DNA from 4 places in the Weizmannia sp. FSL K6-3076 genome. Region 2 is predicted to be linked to each of the others. Evidence: riboswitches for the same ligand, from Rfam matches in the RefSeq annotation. Region 2 holds a riboswitch; each other region holds the start of a gene.
What was found. Region 2 has a riboswitch for S-adenosylmethionine ahead of NSS95_RS01175 (phosphoadenylyl-sulfate reductase). Riboswitches for the same ligand answer to the same signal wherever they lie in the genome.

Region 1 (4,499 bases), 2.6 Mb from region 2:
GAAGTACTACGGCGAATTTGAATTTTGGATTGCCGGCATTAAAATTATCACGTTGATCGTTTTTATCCTGCTTGGTGCGCTGATTTTATTCGGTTTATTCCCCGGGACATCTTCCACGCTGTCCAACTATACCGCGCACGGCGGCTTTTTTCCGAACGGGCTTCACGGTACGTTCAATGCTTTTCTGATCGTTATGTTTTCATACGGCGGGGCGGAACTGATCGGCGTTACCGTTTCGGAAACAAAAGACAGCGAGAAAGTGTTGCCGCGTGTGATTAAACAGACCGTTATTCGTGTCATGCTTTTTTATATTTTGCCAATCCTGGTCATTTGTGGCATTGTCCCGTGGAATCAGGTTTCTTCCGTGGAAAGCCCGTTTGTACAGGTATTCAGCCGCACAGGGATCCCCGCTGCCGCCCATGTGATGAATTTTGTGCTCTTGACGGCCGTTCTTTCTGCCGCCAATTCCGGCATTTATGCCACTTCACGCACACTGTTTAACATGGCACAGTCCGGAGAAGCGCCGCACGCCTTTTTAAAAATTTCCCGGAAAGGCGTCCCGCTCATTAGTATTTTGCTGACCTCACTGTTTATTTTAGCCGGCGTGATTCTGGCCTATCTTACGCCGAATGAGGTCATCAGCTATTTGATGACCATCCCGGGATTTACCGTCGTCCTTGTTTGGATCGCCATCTGCGCAGCCGAACTGCGGCTCCGGAAGTCGTATGCAAAATTGCCTTCCTTCCGTGTAAAAGGGTATCCTTTCATGGTCTGGATTGCGCTGCTTGCACTGGCAGGCATTTTCCTGTCCTTTTTGCTGGGCGGCGGAAACCCGATTGGAACAAGCGTCTGCCTTGCTATTTTAATCGTGCTCGTCGTCCTGTCACTGAGAATCAAAGGAAAGGAATAGGCTCCAGCCGGCTGTGTTGATAAAACCGGTCTTTTGGGCAGGGAGAGGACAGAAATACAACTGCGCGATAAGCGAGCACAAACAAGCGGTGTTGATAAAACCGGTTCCCTTGGCGGTGAGAGGACAGACACGGTGTGCACGGCGTGTCAAACTGCCAGAATGGGCGGCACGCCAACCCGTTTGGACTCTTTTTCGTTTTGTGAAGCAAATGAAAGCGGCCATGATGCCCCGCCTGGTTCTGAACCTGCTTTAAAAAAACCAATCAGCGTAAAGAAAAAAAACTCCCGACAGAGCGTGATCTGATAGGGAGTTTTTTTCTTTATCCCTCCATTCGGATAAATCCGATAAAAAAACTTGAAATAATTATATTGACTTCCATTTATTTTCTGATAAAATTTTAAACAACAAATAACTTATCAAGAGCGACGGAGGGATCTGGCCCGATGAAGTCCGGCAACCTGCAGCGAGCAGCAAGGTGCCAATTCCAGCAAAATGGGTACCATTTTGAAAGATAAGCGCTTATCCTTTACTCGCTGTCTTTCCGTAAAAATGGCGGAAAGTTTTTTATTTCTGCAAGGCCGGCCGTTTGAACCAGGATAGGCCCTGATGCGTATAATTCCTCTACATCAGGATGAATTAAATTTATGAATGAAGAAAGCGAGGAACTTGAACATGCAAAAATTAATTATCTTAGCACTTGTCGGCCTTGCCGCGCAATTGGTGGATGGATCTCTTGGAATGGGTTACGGGGTGACTTCAACCTCACTTTTGCTAGCTTTCGGGATTGCGCCGGCTGTCGCGTCAGCTTCTGTGCATTTGGCGGAAGTTTTTACAACGGCGGCTTCCGGAGTTTCACATATGAAATTTGGGAATGTCGATAAAGGGATCATTTGGAAACTGGTTGTACCTGGAGCTGTCGGCGCCTTTCTCGGGGCAACCGTGCTTAGCCATCTTCCTGCAAGCACATTAAAACCGTACATTTCTATTTTTCTGATCGCCCTTGGCCTCTATATTCTTACCCGGTTTCTGTTCAATACGCGCGGGGCGTCGAAAGTCAAAAAGCAAACCAGGTCAAACATATTTTTTATCCCACTTGGCTTTGTCGCAGGATTTTTTGATGCAACGGGGGGCGGTGGCTGGGGCCCTATCGCCACACCGGCTTTGCTGTCCAGAAATGACATCGAACCGCGGAAAGTGATCGGCTCGGTGGATACTAGTGAATTTGCTGTATCCTTGGCATCAAGCATCGGTTTCCTCTTATCCCTCGGCGCTATGCAAATTAACTGGATTTGGACGATCGCCCTCATGCTTGGCGGCCTGATCGCCGCGCCGATTGCAGCCTATCTGGTTAAAATTTTACCGGCTCATTTGCTGGCTGTCATTGTCAGCGGCATGATTGTGTTCAGCAACGTGCAAACTTTATTAAAAATGGCGGGCGCCGGTAGCGGCTGGTACGGCGTTACCTATACAGCCATTGCGGCAATATGGGCCATCCTCATTTTCTATACAATCAGAAGACACAAACGGGCAGTTGCCAGCGCCAGCGTAAGCGTCACAGAATAAGGAATGTTTTCGGGCAAGGGATCCATTGCCCGGATTGTTTTTACCTAAACAAATTTTGGCAAAGAATGAACATAGACGCTTCTATTTGAAGGAACAGTGCCTTTTTTGCTCGCTTCCTTAATGTAGAGGCGCTCTATGTTAAGAAACAACGTCTTTTTACCGCGCTTCCTTTACGTAGACGACCTCTATGTTAAGAAACAACATCTTTTTACCGAACTTTCTTAACGTAGACGGCCTCTATGTTAAGGAACAATATAATTTTTTCTCGCTTCCTTAATGTAGACATGCTCTATGTTAAGGAACAATGTCTTTTTACCTCGCTTCCTTAATGTAGACGCACTCTATGTTAAGAAACAACGTCTTTTTCGCTCGCTTCCTTTACGTAGACGGGCTCTATGTTAAGGAACAACGCCTTTTGACCTCGCTTCCTCAACATAGACGGCCTCTATGTTAAGGAACAACGTCTTTTTTGCTCGCTTTCTTAACGTAGACGGGCTCTATGTTAAGAAACAACACTTTTTTTGCTCGCTTCCTTAATGTAGACGTGCACTATGTTAAGGAACAATGTCTTTTTACCTCGCTTCCTTTACGTAGACAGCCTCTATGTTAAGAAACAACACCTTTTTTGCTCGCTTTCTTCACGTAGACGTACTCTATGTTAAGGAACAACGCAATTTTCGCTCGCTTCCTTAACGTAGCCGACCTCTATGTTAAGAAACAAAGCTATTTTCGCTCGCTTTCTTAACGTAGACGGGCTCTATGTTAAGGAACAACGACTTTTGACCTCGCTTCCTTAACGTAGACGGCCTCTATGTTAAGGAACAGCACCTTTTTCGCTCGCTTCCTTAACGTAGACGGCCTCTATGTTAAGGAACAAGGCAATTTTTGTTCGCTTCCTCAACATAGACGGCCTCTATGTTAAGAAACAACGACTTTTTTGCTCGCTTCCTTAACATAACCGGCCATGCCGCTACCATACAGCACCAGCAAAAAATGAAAAACCATCATAGCACACCTAAGTGAAGGCAGCCGCAAACTTCTTTTATTAACAAGTTCATACGAGAAGCGTTCTGCATGAAGACCGACCAAGAACTTTTTGCAAATCAAAAAACATGGCTTAACCCGCGCCCCGTCCGGTTTGCAACCCCTGTTTATGCCGCTGTCCGCCATGCCCGCTATCCCTCCCCCATCGGCGAAGTGTTTTATGTTTAAAATGTAAAACCTGTTTTGCTATAATTATATTTACTGGTATTTTCCATTTTTTGAACGGAAAGAACGGTGTGTCTATGAAAACATTGATTTCGTCGCTGCAATGGATGGCATTTATGATCGCCGGGTCGATCGCGGCCCCGATTGCCATTGCGGATGCTTTCCATTTCAGTGCAGGTGAGACTGCCCTGTTTGTGCAGCGGACGCTTTTTGTACTCGGGATCGGCGGCCTTTTGCAAGGAATTTTCGGCCACAGAATGCCCATCAATGAAGGGCCGGCCGGGTTGTGGTGGAGCGTGTTTGCCATTTATGCAGGGCTTGTCGGCAGCTTGTACAGTTCAAGCACTGAATCTCTGCAATATTTGGCAGGCGCACTGATTGTAACCGGCATCTTTTTCTTCCTGCTCGCTTTTACCGGACTTGTGGACCAATTAAATAAACTGTTTACGCCGGTAGTGACATTTATTTATTTGCTGTTGTTGGTGCTGCAGTTGAGCGGCTCTTTTATGAAAGGGATGCTCGGCATTACGGGTGCCCATCAGGAAGTCCGGCCGCTTGTTGCCGTTTTGAGCCTTGTCACCGTATTGCTTACATTCTATTTTGGCCATGTAAAGAAACCGTGGGTCAAGCAATATTCGATCATGCTCGGCTTGATTTGTGGCTGGATTTTGTTCGCGCTTTTCGGTGAAGCACCGGCTATTACATTTGGGGAAAGCTGGTTCTCTCTTCCCGCTGTGTTTGATTTTGGAAAACCGCGTTTTGATTCCGGTGCCGTCACAACCGGTGTATTCATCGGGCTTTTGTTAACTGCGAATAT
Region 2 (4,499 bases):
TTAGATTCTCTCTTTATTTATGAACAATCCAAGCATTACAGCAGTACGCATTTGTCTTTGCCCCTGATCCGTTTTGCATTTTGAAACCCGCTGATTTCTACATTTTTCAAAATAACATTTTTTGCGCGGTACTGGATGGCGACAACAGGATTTCCCTTGAAATCATAATCCGGGTCGCCAAGCGCAGTCAGCCCGTTAATTACAACGTTTCGGTAAGCGGAAACAACGAGGCTGCGCGGCGTTGAACCTTCATATAAATCCGTAAACACCGGTGCGACAGAAACTAGATTGGCCGCCACAATATGGTTCGCGCTTTTCGAATCGGCATCTTTGCCTTTATGGTGGCCGATATGCCGGAAGTTAAAAGAGCGGTTGTCGCGGACAGAAAGATGGCCATACAAATGCACATGAGAAGCAGCCGATGCATTGTGGTGGGCTTTGATTTCAACACCTCCGAAACAGCCGCTTGATGCATTATTGCAAAGCCATACATGGCGCGAGCCGTCATCAATCTCAATGCCATTGGAGTTGGAAAACCCTTTTTTGTGGGCCCTTCCACTTGGGTTGTAACAGAAAGAATTTGAAATAAAACAATAGTCGCTATGGTGGGTGGTAATCCCGTCATCACCGAATCCGCTTGCCGTGAGCCCGTCCAGCCAGATATAGCGGCTCCTTCCTGGGGCGAGAAAGCCGTCTCCCAAATAATGATAACGGGCAGAGGATACATCAAAACCGTGCAGTCCGGCCCCCGCCGCCTCCACATTTTTCACCCAGCCGAACGTGACGTGCGCAAAAGTCAGACAGCTTGAACGGTTATTTCCTGCTGCCGTTCTTTCCTCTTGCCCGAGCCTTTCGACATTCCAATCGAGCGTGAGCCCCTCCACCGATATATGGTGATTGCCACGATGAAAATGGGCATTTTGGATGAGACGCGTTTTTTTCGGTGCATGCGGATGGAGTTTGATGATGGTTACGCCTTTTCCGCTGCCGCAAAGGCATGTCCATGAAGGCAGCTTAAGCCCCTTTACAAGATAAACGCCTTCCGGTACGATCACTTTCACGCGGCCGTTTCCCAGTGCTTTTTGGAATGCCGCTGTGCAGTCGGTTTTTCCATCGCCGGCAGCCCCGAAATCTGCCACATTGACTGTACGGGATGCCACAGACAGCAGCCGGCTGTATTCTTGATCCAATATCGTTTTCCATTCCGGGTAGACAAGGCCGTTCTGATCTGCAAGGGTTTTATACGGTTCAACCGGATATCTCCGGTTCAGCAGCAGCCGTGAAAGGGAAAACGGTTTGTGAAATTCCGGCTGGCAGTATTTTTGAAAAAGCGCTTCATTTTCCTGGATTAGGGTACCCGGCTGGACTGCCCTGCGTGAAAGCTGGCGCAGCAGCATGCCGTTTGTCCGGGGGTCATGATGCTTATCCAAATGAATCATTTTTTCACCCCGCTTTGCCTTCATTCAGTCTCTGTCATTGGATATATGTAGTTTACCCCCGCAGGTTGGAAAACGCACTGAAAAAGGAAGACTCTTTTCTAAATCATTGTTGTTGGCATAAAAAAAGATTGGATTTTATGTTAAAATCGAAGAAAAGGAAGGTGGAAGTCAATGAGCCTGCCAAAATGTTCTGATTGTAACCATCCATTTAAGTGGATTTATATCTTTAAGAGGTTATGGAAGTTTGACCAAACCATAGAATGTCCAAATTGTAAAGCCAAGTTATATCCAAGTTTGAAGTTTCGAAATAAAGTTGGATATTTTTCCCTGCTTTGCTTTTTCATCTCATTTGGACTAATGATATTGGGCATTCCAAAAATTGCATTCATAACACTAATCATCATTATTTGGGCTTGTTTGATTCTTATGATGCCTTATGTTTATTCGTTTGATCATAAAGAAAGGCCTCTATGGTAAAAGGGAACGAATAGTTGTCGCCCTTTTAAATGGCTTCAAAAATCCAGGTGATGATGAAACGCGGAGCTGAGCCGGTACGCCGCAAGTTTAAAGGTGAATTGATGAACCGATTTGGTACAGAGCAAGATTTGAAAAAAACACATGCAAGTAAAGATTGGAAACCATTTCATCAAATGAGAAAGAAAAAGGTGGCCCAAAACTACATGTAACACTTTTCGTGAAAATGGGCCTTATTTTCTTTATCAGAATTTTTCGTTGACGAATAGCATAAGAAGGTATACAATAAACTTCAAGCTTATATGTTGTTATTTTCTTATCAAGAGAGGTGGAGGGAAGGGCCCTGTGAAGCCTCGGCAGCAGGTCCGAAAACGGGTACTGTGCCAATTCCTGCAGGTGGTGGCCTGAAAGATAAGAAGATTTCCCGGGAATGGATATCTTCTTACTTCAGGGTAAGAAGATTTTTGTCGTTTAATCCTTAGTAATCGAATAAGAAAGAAGGGAATAGAGTGGAGCAAACGCGGCTCACATATGAACAGTTTACGTCGGATCCGTTTGCAGCGTTCGTGCCGGAAGATAAAACAAAGGGTGCATTGGAAATTTTGCAGTGGGCATATGGCACGTACGGTAAATCAGTGGTATATGCGTGCAGCTTCGGCGCAGAAGGAATGGTGCTGATTGATCTCATTTCGAAAGTCAGAGAAGATGCGGATATCGTATTTTTGGATACGGACCTGCACTTTCCGCAGACTTACGAATTGATTGAAAAAGTAAAAAAGAAATATCCGGCTTTAAATATCCAAATGAAAAAACCGTCGCTTACGCTTGATGAACAGGCGGCGCAATACGGATCTGCCCTTTGGAAAAGGGATCCGGACCAATGCTGCTATATCCGGAAAATCAAGCCGCTTGAAGAAACGCTGCAGGGAGCTGTGGCCTGGATATCCGGCTTACGGCGGGAGCAATCGCCGACAAGGGCAAAAACGAATTTTGTCAATAAAGATGAAAGGTTCCATTCGATTAAAATTTGCCCGCTGATTCATTGGACATGGGATGATGTTTGGAACTATATCCGGTCTAACAATCTTCCATATAACGAATTGCACGACCAGGGATATCCGAGCATCGGCTGCTTCCCGTGCACACGTGCTGTCGGAAACAGCGACTCAAGAGCAGGAAGATGGGCGGGCTTTAATAAAACCGAATGCGGGCTGCATACGGTTCAGAAAAAATAAGGCTGCTATATAAAATGACATAGGTAATAAGAGTAAGCATCAGTCTGCATGACAAGATTTCGTTCATTTTACAAAATTCCTAGATTTGGTAAGAATGCGGCAAAAATTTATATACAAATCGGTTTTATGAAAAAACCAGGGAAAAAATTGCACTTGGAAGCTGATTCAGCGTATAGAGAAGATAAAATCGCATTTTCGAAGATGGATTCTTTTATATTTTGAGATGGAGCTTGCTGATAAATTGGGTACAAACGCAGAATTGGACCCGTTCAGCAAGCTCTAGCGGCAAAAGCAGCCAGCTTTTTCAGGTGCCCGCTTGTAGCCAATCCAGACTAGGATTGTTCAAGTGCTCGCATCAACCAAAACAACGAGTCCGATTAAGTTTAAAGCAGGTGAAGAAATGAGAAAAGTATATTTAGTCGGGGCAGGACCCGGCGATCCGGAGCTGATTACAGTGAAAGGATTGCGCCTGATCCGGGAAGCGGATGTCATTTTATATGACCGGCTGGTGAATCCGGACCTGTTAAAAGAGGCAAGGCCGGATGCAGAACTTGTCTACTGCGGGAAAAAACCGGATGCCCATACGATGACGCAGGATATGATCAACCACCTGCTTGTGAAATTTGCTAACCAAGGAAAAACGGTTGTCCGTTTAAAGGGCGGTGATCCGTTTATATTCGGTAGAGGCGGGGAGGAAGCGGAAGTCCTGGTGCAAAAACATATTCCGTTTGAAATCGTGCCGGGAATTACAGCCGGTTCCGCTGTGCCCGCCTATGCCGGCATTCCGCTCACCCACCGCGGGCTCAGTACATCCGTTGCTTTTATCGCGGGCGTCACGAAAAAAGGCGAAGATCTTGATGCGTATTGGTCCAAATATGCGGGAATTGATACACTTTGCATTTATATGGGCGTGAAAAATCTGCCACTCATCTGTGCGCAACTGATAAAGCACGGCAAATCACCGGACATGCCGGCTGCACTAATCCGCTGGGGCACGACTGAAAAACAGGAAACCGCGGTCAGCACGCTTGGAAATTTAAGTGAAAAGGCGGCTGGGCTGCGCAACCCATCGCTTTTGATCATCGGAGAAGTGGTAAAACTGCGCGAAGAGTTAAAATGGTTTGAACAGCTTTCTGCTGCTCCGGCCTGTACCGGGTGAACGGGTATGAAACAAGGCGTTTTATATGTCAGCCATGGCAGCCGTGTGCCTGAAACCGCCCGGGAAGCAACAGCGACGATCCGGCAAGCAATGGCGCAGGTGGATGCGGATCTCCAGGAAATTTGCTATCTGGAAATTGCGGAACCGGATATTGCGGCAGGGATTGATGCGCTTGTCCGGGGCGGCGCAGGG
Region 3 (4,499 bases), 1.4 Mb from region 2:
TATGATTTAATCCCTGCTCTGACAGCCCATAAAACTGATGCGATCGTCGGCGGTTTTGTCAATCATGAACAGCTGCTGCTGGAAAAGGAGGGCGTACCCGTTAGAGCGTTCAATCCGGCAAAATACGGCGTTCCGGATTATGACGAACTCGTTTTCATCGCAAACGAAAATAAGCTGAAACAGCAGCCAGACATTTTTAAAAAATTTCTTGCTGCTGCCGAAAAAGGCCAGCAATATGTCAAAAAACATCCGGAAAAGGCGCTTGCCATTTTGTTAAAACATGAAGATGCCTCCTCACCGCTGGATAAAAATGTGGAAACGAAGAGCCTGCACATTTTACTGCCGAAGATGGACGAGAAAAATAAAACTATTGCCGATCAGGACCCAAAAAAATGGCAAGACGTTTCGGATTGGCTGTACCAGGCAAAAATCACAAAAACACATGTCAATCCCGAAAAGGCTTTTGTCAACTTAGAAAATCAATAAGAAACCAAAATGACCGGAAGTGAAGACAACATTTACTTCCAGTAGCGTTTGAATACGAGGAATCCGGGTGAATGGGGCGGTAAATGTTGACGTTTGTTAACAACTTCCGGTCTATTCCCGAATTTCAAGCACCGCTCCTTCCTGTAAGAATTCGAAAACATCAGCCGCCTTTTGCTGAGGCAGATTAGGAGTAGAGACCGCTGCACCCAGAGCATGCCTGGGAAGCCGATAAAATGTGGTCGCTTTCCAGGAAAAGCCGGCGCATGGCCCGGCCTTGAGCAATGAATGGGACTGGTTAATACACCATGCTTTCATCATGATAATATTTAAATTCGAGCAAGTTGTTAGAGGGGTCTTGGAGGAAAAATGTCCAATGTTCCTCTTGCTTGCCTCCAAACCGGACCATTTTATCCTGGAAAAATGGTAAATGGTTTTTCTTTGCAGATTGAAGGGTTTCCTCAAATGCTGCTTTATCCAAAAAAGTAATGCCGAAATGGCGGGGATACATTTTCGGGTTGGGATCTATTTTTTCAGGGCTCAGATGGCAGACAACCTGGTCCCCGAAAAAATTGAAAGTGACCCGGTCATCATACCGGCGCGCTACCTTGCAGCCTAATTTTTGATAGAAATCGGCTGTTTCATCAAGATCTTTGCACGGAATCGCCAAATGAAAAATTTTATCCGTTTCTCTCATGGGAATCTCCTCCAATAAAAAAAGTATCTGATCGCAAACCGAGCCTTAATGTTTCAAGCGCAAGGGCATCCGAAAAAGGGATGTTGGCCAAATTGGCATCCGGACCGAGATGGTGGATAAAAAAAGCCTGGAGCTGCTTGTTGGGCGCTTCGAAAATGAAAGAATCGCGGGGAATCCCCGAGTCCAGGATGGCCGCAAACATCTCCTCCCGTATTTCCCCGTCCCCGTTGTAAATGCCGCTTGTGCCGCTTTCCCTTGCCTCTGTCATCACTTTATATGCGCCTGCTTCTAAATCTTGACTAATCGATTCCAACCATAATGCTGGCGTATCGGCCATTGATTTGGCAGTATCTTTTGAGCCGACTTCACTTAACACTTTAAAATCCTTTGAAAACTCCGCAATATAGCGGCATTTTTCCGGATTGGACAGCGGCAGGGTGCCATTTGAGATTTCAACATATTCGCATTCAAACCGCCGGCAGTATTGAACGTACCGATCCGTTTTTCCCTGGCTGGCAAACTTTTCAAATAAAGTGCCGCCGAAAAAGAAGGCAATGCCGTTTTGCCTCAAGTGATCTATTTTTTCTTCCAAATGGCTTGAAACGACCGATGTCCCCCAGCCGAATTTGATGAAATCAATATAAGGGGCTGCACTGTTCATGGTATCTTTAAAAAAGTTCAGCGGAATGCCATTGTCAATTAAGATGGTGATCCCGCAATCCCGCGGTTTCTCATTGCGTAAAGGCAGTGTCAAACCATGGTCATTCATCTTCAACCCTCACGATCGTTGGAAATTCTCCCGTTGGATCCATTTTCATCACAAACTCGCAGTCTCTTTCTTTGATACAATATTCCAGGTCAGCCGGGTTAAATGCAGGCTGGCCGGGATCAAGAAATTTCTTTGCGACACTGGCATTTACAATCTCCTTGATCACTGATTCCGGCTTTATCGTGCCCGAGCCGGTGAGGATGCTTTCCATGTATAATGCGCATGCCAGGTCATCTTCCCCTGTCGGATGGGAAGCGATCATGTTGATGCGGGCGTTGTCTTTGTCTTTCCATTTGCGCCGGATCCATTTTGCCGTCGTTTTTGCATTCGAAAAGCCGGTAACATAGACTTCCTTTGCATGAAGGGCGCGAAAAACTGCTTTTACCCCGTTTGTCGATGTTTGCACCAACGTTTTGCCGGCTAACGGCTGTTTGGCGATGGCGGCCGGTGAATGGCCCAAATCAAATCCCGGGATCGGAAGGCCGTTCCTTTCGCCCGTGAGCAAAACATGCGGGTATTTGTTTTTGATACGAAAAGCCGTTTCTATTGAGTCAGCCAACCAAATCTCTTTTACGCCGCCCAAAAAGGCATGGTGGGCAACCGTAAACGCGCGGATTACATCGATCACAATATTGGCGTCCCCGTCTTCCGGCGTCATCTCATTCCCCTGGTAAATGCGGATATTCATCCATTCCCCCCTCATTCTGTGCAAAAGATACATAAAGTATATTGGGGGGACGCTTGATGCGGAACTTGCCACCCTTTTCCTTTTTTAAATGTCCCATCTGTTCAAAAAAGAATTGACTGTACCTGCATTTGATTGTATAATGTTTTCAATGATTTCTAAATAATGATTCGTGCTTCTTATCCAGAGAGGTGGAGGGAAAGGCCCTTTGAAGCCTCGGCAACAGGTTGAAAAACACTGTGCCAATTCCTGCAGACAATCGTCTGAAAGATAAGAGAAGTTGACCATTGTGCGCCGGCTCTTCTTATCTTTGTAAGGAGAGCTTTTTTCGAAGGCGCTTCTCATGGAAAGAAGCGGATTAAAATCCAAGTAAACTTCTATGTATATTTGGATTAGGATGTCATACATAAATAAACAAATGAAAAGTGCATGCAAACATTGCGAGGTGGAAGATTTGCCGTTAAGTGTACAAAACAGCCCGTTTAGTAAAGAACAGGCGGAAAAGTTAAATGAACTGCTGCAACTATTAACGGATCAGCAAAAATTATGGCTAAGCGGATATTTAACCTATCCGTTTGCCGAACAAGGAACGAATCCCCTGGGAAGTACAGCTGTTGCTGAAAAACCGGTACAGACGGCAACCAAAACGGTTACGCTGCTGTTTGGTTCCGAGACAGGCAATGCCCAGGCGCTTGCCGAAGCATTCGCCGCCAGATTAAAAGAAATGCAGTTTACCGTATCTTTTTCGGCACTCGATGCAGCCAAGCCGAAAGATTTAAAAAATGCAGGGTATCTGCTCATCATTACAAGTACACAAGGGGAAGGGGATCCGCCTGACAACGCATTGTCTTTCTATGAGCTGATCCACAGCAGAAAAGCCCCGAAACTGGACGGGGTCCAATTTTCCGTTTTGGCGCTTGGGGACCAGACATATGAGTTTTTTTGCAAGGTCGGAAAAGAGATCGACAAGAGGCTGGAAGAGTTGGGCGGGGAACGGCTCTATCCGCGGGTGGATTGCGATGTGGATTATGAAGAAGACGCCCAGGAATGGTTTGAAGGGGTTACAGGCGTGCTCCAGTCATCTGCCTTGCCGCCTTCAACCGCAGCAGATGCCACCCGGCCCGCAAACACCGATTATTCCAAATCCAACCCGTTCCAGGCGGAAGTGCTGGAAAATATCAATTTGAACTGGGAAGGGTCCAATAAAGAAACGCACCATATCGAACTATCCCTTGAAGGTTCCGGTTTTACATTTGAACCGGGGGACAGCATCGGGATTTACCCGGAAAATGATCCGAAACTCGTGGAACGGCTGATCGAAAAGCTCGGCTGGGATCCGGAAGAACCGGTTCCGGTCAATAAAAAAGGGGAAGTGCTGCCGGCCAGGGAAGCATTACTCAGACATTATGAAATTACGAGATTAACAAAACCGCTGCTTCAGCAGGCAGCCGTGCTTTTCGGAAACAAAGCGCTTACGGCTTTGCTTGAAAATGAAGCGGAGGCAAAGGCGTACCTTGAAGGGCGGGGCCTGCTCGATCTTGTCGAGGAATATCCGCCGGAAAAAGTGGAAGTGCAAGCTTTCGTACAAATGCTCCGGAAAATGCCGCCGCGGCTTTATTCGATCGCAAGCAGCTGGAAAGCGAACCCCGATGAAGTCCATCTTGTCATTGCACTGGACTGCTATACAGCAAACGGAAGGGTGCGCGAAGGGGTTTGCTCCGGGCAAATCGCAGGCAGGATAAAACCGGGAGACAAGCTGCCGGTTTATGTCCACCGCAATCCGAATTTCAAACTTCCGGCTGACCCGGATGTGCCGGTGATCATGATCGGGCCGGGAACAGGCGTGGCGCCGTTCCGTTCTTTCC
Region 4 (4,499 bases), 620 kb from region 2:
TAACCGACAAACACGCCTTTTTCTTTCGCTTTTTCAAGCAGCACATTCCCATATCTTGCAAACATGACTTTATTGGCAGTAATGACGTGGCAGCCTTTTTCAATCGCTTGTAAACAGTAAGAAAAGCCTGGTTCTTCCCCGACAATCGCTTCAAACACGACTTCAAGGCCGGGAATGGCAAGAATTTCCCGGAAGTCCGTCGTAACGAGTACAGAACTGTCAATGTTCCGCTTTTTTCGGGGGTTTTTGATCAGAACCGCTGCAATCTCTACCTCGGCATGCAGCTTTTCTTTCAGCTGCTCCCGGTGGGTCCGGACCGCTTCGTACACGCCCTGGCCGACCGTCCCAAAGCCGAGCAGCGCTGCTTTAATCACTCTCATTATCCAAACTCCTCCCTACATCTAGCGCTCTTTCGCCTCTGAAGCGTTTTGTTCATTTAAAACGGTCAAGCGGTCCGACAGTATTCGGTGCAGCCGGTATCCAGAAGCTCCCGATCTGGATCAGGTATGCAGACCGTCCGGGCCGCAACATTGTTCAATGGGATCAGCCCAGAACATCGTATAAGTTTTCCGGATCGCCTGTTGGCATTCGCATGGCGGCCTTCGCACGAATCTGCCGGACCCGCTCCCCGCTTTTACCGGGCTGTAACGGCTGTTGCTTTTGTAATGGCCTGATCGAGGTCGGCTGTCAAATCTTCGACGGCTTCAAGCCCGACGGACAGGCGGATCAAATCGCCTGTGACCCCTGATTTTTCCAGTTCTTCATCGCTCAGCTGCGAATGCGTAGTCGTTGCCGGGTGGATGATCAGCGATTTCGCGTCGCCGACATTCGCTACATGCGACCACAGCTTAATATTGTCGATCACGCGTCTTCCTGTTTCCCGGCCGCCTTTCACACCAAAGTTGACAATGGAGCCGTAACCGCCGTTCAAATATTTTTGCGCCAGCTCATGGGACGGATGGTCTTCAAGGCCCGGGTAATTGACCCAAGCAACATCTGGATGGTTTTTCAGAAATTCCGCGACTTTCAATGCATTTTCGTTATGCCTTTCCACACGCAGATGCAGCGTTTCAAGCCCTTGCAGGAATAAAAAGGCGTTGTCCGGGCTTAAAGCAGGCCCGAAGTCGCGCAAAAGCTGAACGCGAAGTTTTGTGGCGAACGCAGCCTGTGCCGTGTCGACGCCGTAGCGCAAGCCGTGATAGCTCGGATCCGGTTCGCTAAAGTCCGGGAATTTGTCTGTGTTCCAGTCAAAACACCCGCCGTCAACGGCAACACCGCCGATCGCCGTTCCGTGCCCGCCGATCCATTTTGTCGCCGAATGGACAACCACGTCCGCGCCCCATTTGATCGGATTCGCACCATACGGAGAAGCAAACGTGTTGTCGACAATCAAAGGAATACCGTTTTCATGGGCCACTTCCGCCACTTTTTCCACGTCGAGCACCTGCAGGCTTGGGTTGCCGATAATTTCCGCGTACAATGCTTTTGTTTTCGGGGTGATCGCCTGGCGGAACGCTTCAGGGTCGGACCCGTCCACAAACTTGACGTTAATGCCGTATTTCGGCAATGTCACAGCAAACAAATTATAGGTGCCGCCGTAAAGATTGCTGGCGGATACGATGTCATCACCCGCACGCACGATGTTCAAAATGGAAAAGGCAATGGCCGATGCGCCGGATGATAAACCGACAGCCGCTGTTCCGCCTTCCAGTGCAGCAACACGTTTTTCAAAAACATCCACAGTCGGATTGCCGAGACGGGAATAAATGAAACCTTCTTTTGATAAATTGAAGACGCCCTCCGCATGTTCTGTATCCGGAAAAACGTAAGAAGTCGTCCGGTATACCGGTACGGCGCGCGATCCTGTCGCCGGGTCCGGTTCCTGGCCGCCGTGCAACAATAAAGTTTCCGGTTGGAATGATGGTTGTGTCATTTTAAAGCCTCCTGATTTTTTAAAATTTTTTCGTGAAAGATGGAAGAGGAAATGAAAAAACCCTCTTCGTAAGGGAAGAGGGTTACAATGTATGTAAGTTCCTCCCTTATCTTTCAGACGCATGTCTGTAGGAATTAGCACCTTTTCAGGCAAATGCCTGAAGGTTGCCGGGCTTCGCAGGGCCTAGTCCCTCCGCCGCTCTCGATAAGAGTTTCTTTTCATAATTCAATTTTGAATGACTTATTGTTTAAGATTATAGAAGAACAATGGCAAACCGTCAACCTTTTTTTGAAAAAATTTTCTTTTTCTTCTACAATATTGGCGACAATAGCCGGGAAATGGACTCTTTAAACCGCACATAAAGCGGCCGGTTCTGGTAATCATGGAGCGTTAATTCGGTTGATTCGGCCATATCGTCCCGGAAAACGCCGGCAAGTGTGCCGGAAAGCTCACGGTCGTACAGCACGGCGTTCACTTCAAAATTGAGACGGAAACTGCGCACATCGATATTGGCCGTCCCAACGGAAGCAATTTTCCCGTCTACGACAATCATTTTCGCATGGATGAACCCTTTTTGATAAATGTACACTTTGACGCCCGTTTTTAACAGCTGGCCGATGTTGGAAAGCGTCGCCCAATAGACAAACATATGATCCGGTTTATTTGGAATCATAATCCGAACATCCACTCCGGATAAGGCGGCAAGCGTCAGCGCATTCAGGAGGCTGTCATCCGGAATAAAATACGGTGTTTGCAAATAAATATATTTTTTGGCGGAATTGATCATTTTAATATAGCTGTTTTTAATCTGCTCCCATTCAGAATCGGGGCCGCTTGAGACGATTTGGATATCGGTTTCACCCTGCGATGGGATGACCGGGAAATAACGTTCTTCATCTCTTACATCATGCGGTGACGCCTGATTCCAGTCCAAAATAAAGCGGGTCTGCATGGCATAAACAGCACTCCCTACAATCCGTAGATGCGTATCCCGCCAGTAACCGAATTTCTTATTCAGGCCAAGATACTCATCCCCGACATTAAAACCGCCGATATATCCGATCTGCCCATCAATAATCGCCAATTTCCGGTGATTCCTGAAATTGACGCGCAAATTGACGAGCGGGATCCGGGCAGGAAAAAAGGACGCCACTTCCCCACCAGCAACAACAAGCGGCCGGAAAAATTTGCGGCGGAACAGCATCCGCGACCCCATATCATCATAAAGCAGCCGCACCTTTACGCCTTCTCTTGCTTTTTGCGACAGCAGTTCAATCAATTCATGGCCGAGGCGGTCATTCCGGAAAATATAATATACAAGATGAATACTGTCTTTTGCATTCCGGATGTCTTCAAATAAAGCCTCGAATTTTTTCCTGCCGTCTGTAAATATATCGACGTGATTGTCCTGGGAAAGGATTGCCCCGTCATTCATCAGCAGCATATAAACGAGATCCTTGTACTGGATTGTCCGCTCATCATGAAACGGAAACCGGTTTTCGCGCAGCAGTTCAATTTGCTGCTGGGAAATTTCTTTAATGCCGATCTTCTCCTGTACCTTCCAGTCAAAAATTTTCCGGCGGCTTAAATTTTGCCCGAATACCAAATACAGGATAAAGCCGGCAATCGGCAGGAATAATAGCACCAAAAGCCATGCCCAAGTTGCGCCGACATCTCGCCGTTCCAGGAAAATAACGGTTCCCGCCAGAATAAAATTCAAAAGAAACAAGATAACCAGTAGTACCGTTATAATCATTGCGTTCTCCTTTTCGTACACCCTTTGTTCCTGCTTGAGGTTTGTTCCCGGCCGGTATCCGGGAACACGGTGAAGTGTTTTGGAATTGATATAGGATATGTTTGCGCAGCAAAAATAACAATTGTATCATACCATAATATTTGCGCCTTACCTATCGTACAGCACTTTCCCTGCCATTGCATGCAAAAAGAACCGCACCAATGGATACGGTTCTTTTTTTCGTCCTTATTAAAAGTTAACATAGTTTCTCGGGTTTTGGGCACCGGTATGTGGCGGTGGTGTCCAGCGGCCGTTATAAATTTCAAAGTGAAGATGCGGTCCTGTTGATTCCCCGGTATTTCCCATTGCTCCGATCTGCTGCCCTTTGCTGACGTGCTGCCCGGTGCTGACGCTGTACGAGCTCAAATGGGCATAAACGGTTGTGTACAACTTCCCGTTAATATAGTGGGTGATCATGACGCAATTCCCGTATGAAGAAGAGTGGTACGCCCTGAACACGACACCGTCGGCTGCAGCGACAACCGGTGTCCCGATGCTGTTGGCAATGTCAATGCCCGGATGGAACCCGCCGGAACGCCCGCCGAATTCAGATGAAATATATCCGGATGCCGGTCGCGTAAAGGACCCGGAAGATACTTGCGGAAGGGATCCGCCGGAATGGCTCCCGGAACTTGACTTGACCGATGCAGAGCGGGTTGTCCCTGCGTTTGATCCTGCTGATCCTGTTGATCCTGCATTCGTTTGTGCCTTTGCTGCTGCATCTGCTTTTGCTGCAGCCTTTCTTTCTTCCTCCGCTTGCTTTTTCGCAAA

Region 1: it holds a riboswitch for S-adenosylmethionine, as region 2 does, so the genes downstream of both, NSS95_RS13630 (sulfite exporter TauE/SafE family protein) here and NSS95_RS01175 (phosphoadenylyl-sulfate reductase) in region 2, are expected to answer to the same signal.
Region 3: it holds a riboswitch for S-adenosylmethionine, as region 2 does, so the genes downstream of both, NSS95_RS07350 (assimilatory sulfite reductase (NADPH) flavoprotein subunit) here and NSS95_RS01175 (phosphoadenylyl-sulfate reductase) in region 2, are expected to answer to the same signal.
Region 4: it holds a riboswitch for S-adenosylmethionine, as region 2 does, so the genes downstream of both, NSS95_RS03765 (O-acetylhomoserine aminocarboxypropyltransferase/cysteine synthase family protein) here and NSS95_RS01175 (phosphoadenylyl-sulfate reductase) in region 2, are expected to answer to the same signal.

Annotation. Positions count from the first base shown of each region.
Region 1 is NZ_JBBOWU010000001.1:2,858,150-2,862,648, forward strand. It holds gene NSS95_RS13625 (amino acid permease) at 1-910, shown strand, start outside; SAM riboswitch class I at 1,321-1,428, shown strand; gene NSS95_RS13630 (sulfite exporter TauE/SafE family protein) at 1,583-2,473, shown strand; gene NSS95_RS13635 (hypothetical protein) at 3,392-3,643, opposite strand; gene NSS95_RS13640 (purine/pyrimidine permease) at 3,760-4,499, shown strand, end outside.
Region 2 is NZ_JBBOWU010000001.1:229,736-234,234, forward strand. It holds gene NSS95_RS01160 (glycosyl hydrolase family 28-related protein) at 36-1,439, opposite strand; gene NSS95_RS01165 (TIGR04104 family putative zinc finger protein) at 1,611-1,916, shown strand; gene NSS95_RS01170 (hypothetical protein) at 1,946-2,125, shown strand; SAM riboswitch class I at 2,227-2,331, shown strand; gene NSS95_RS01175 (phosphoadenylyl-sulfate reductase) at 2,423-3,148, shown strand; gene cobA (uroporphyrinogen-III C-methyltransferase) at 3,549-4,307, shown strand; gene NSS95_RS01185 (sirohydrochlorin chelatase) at 4,314-4,499, shown strand, end outside.
Region 3 is NZ_JBBOWU010000001.1:1,584,901-1,589,399, forward strand. It holds gene NSS95_RS07330 (ABC transporter substrate-binding protein) at 1-486, shown strand, start outside; gene NSS95_RS07335 (VOC family protein) at 782-1,180, opposite strand; gene NSS95_RS07340 (phosphosulfolactate synthase) at 1,164-1,949, opposite strand; gene NSS95_RS07345 (2-phosphosulfolactate phosphatase) at 1,942-2,637, opposite strand; SAM riboswitch class I at 2,811-2,911, shown strand; gene NSS95_RS07350 (assimilatory sulfite reductase (NADPH) flavoprotein subunit) at 3,032-4,499, shown strand, end outside.
Region 4 is NZ_JBBOWU010000001.1:854,265-858,763, reverse strand. It holds gene NSS95_RS03770 (homoserine dehydrogenase) at 1-380, opposite strand, end outside; gene NSS95_RS03765 (O-acetylhomoserine aminocarboxypropyltransferase/cysteine synthase family protein) at 635-1,933, opposite strand; SAM riboswitch class I at 2,037-2,144, opposite strand; gene cls (cardiolipin synthase) at 2,244-3,689, opposite strand; gene NSS95_RS03755 (murein hydrolase activator EnvC family protein) at 3,918-4,499, opposite strand, start outside.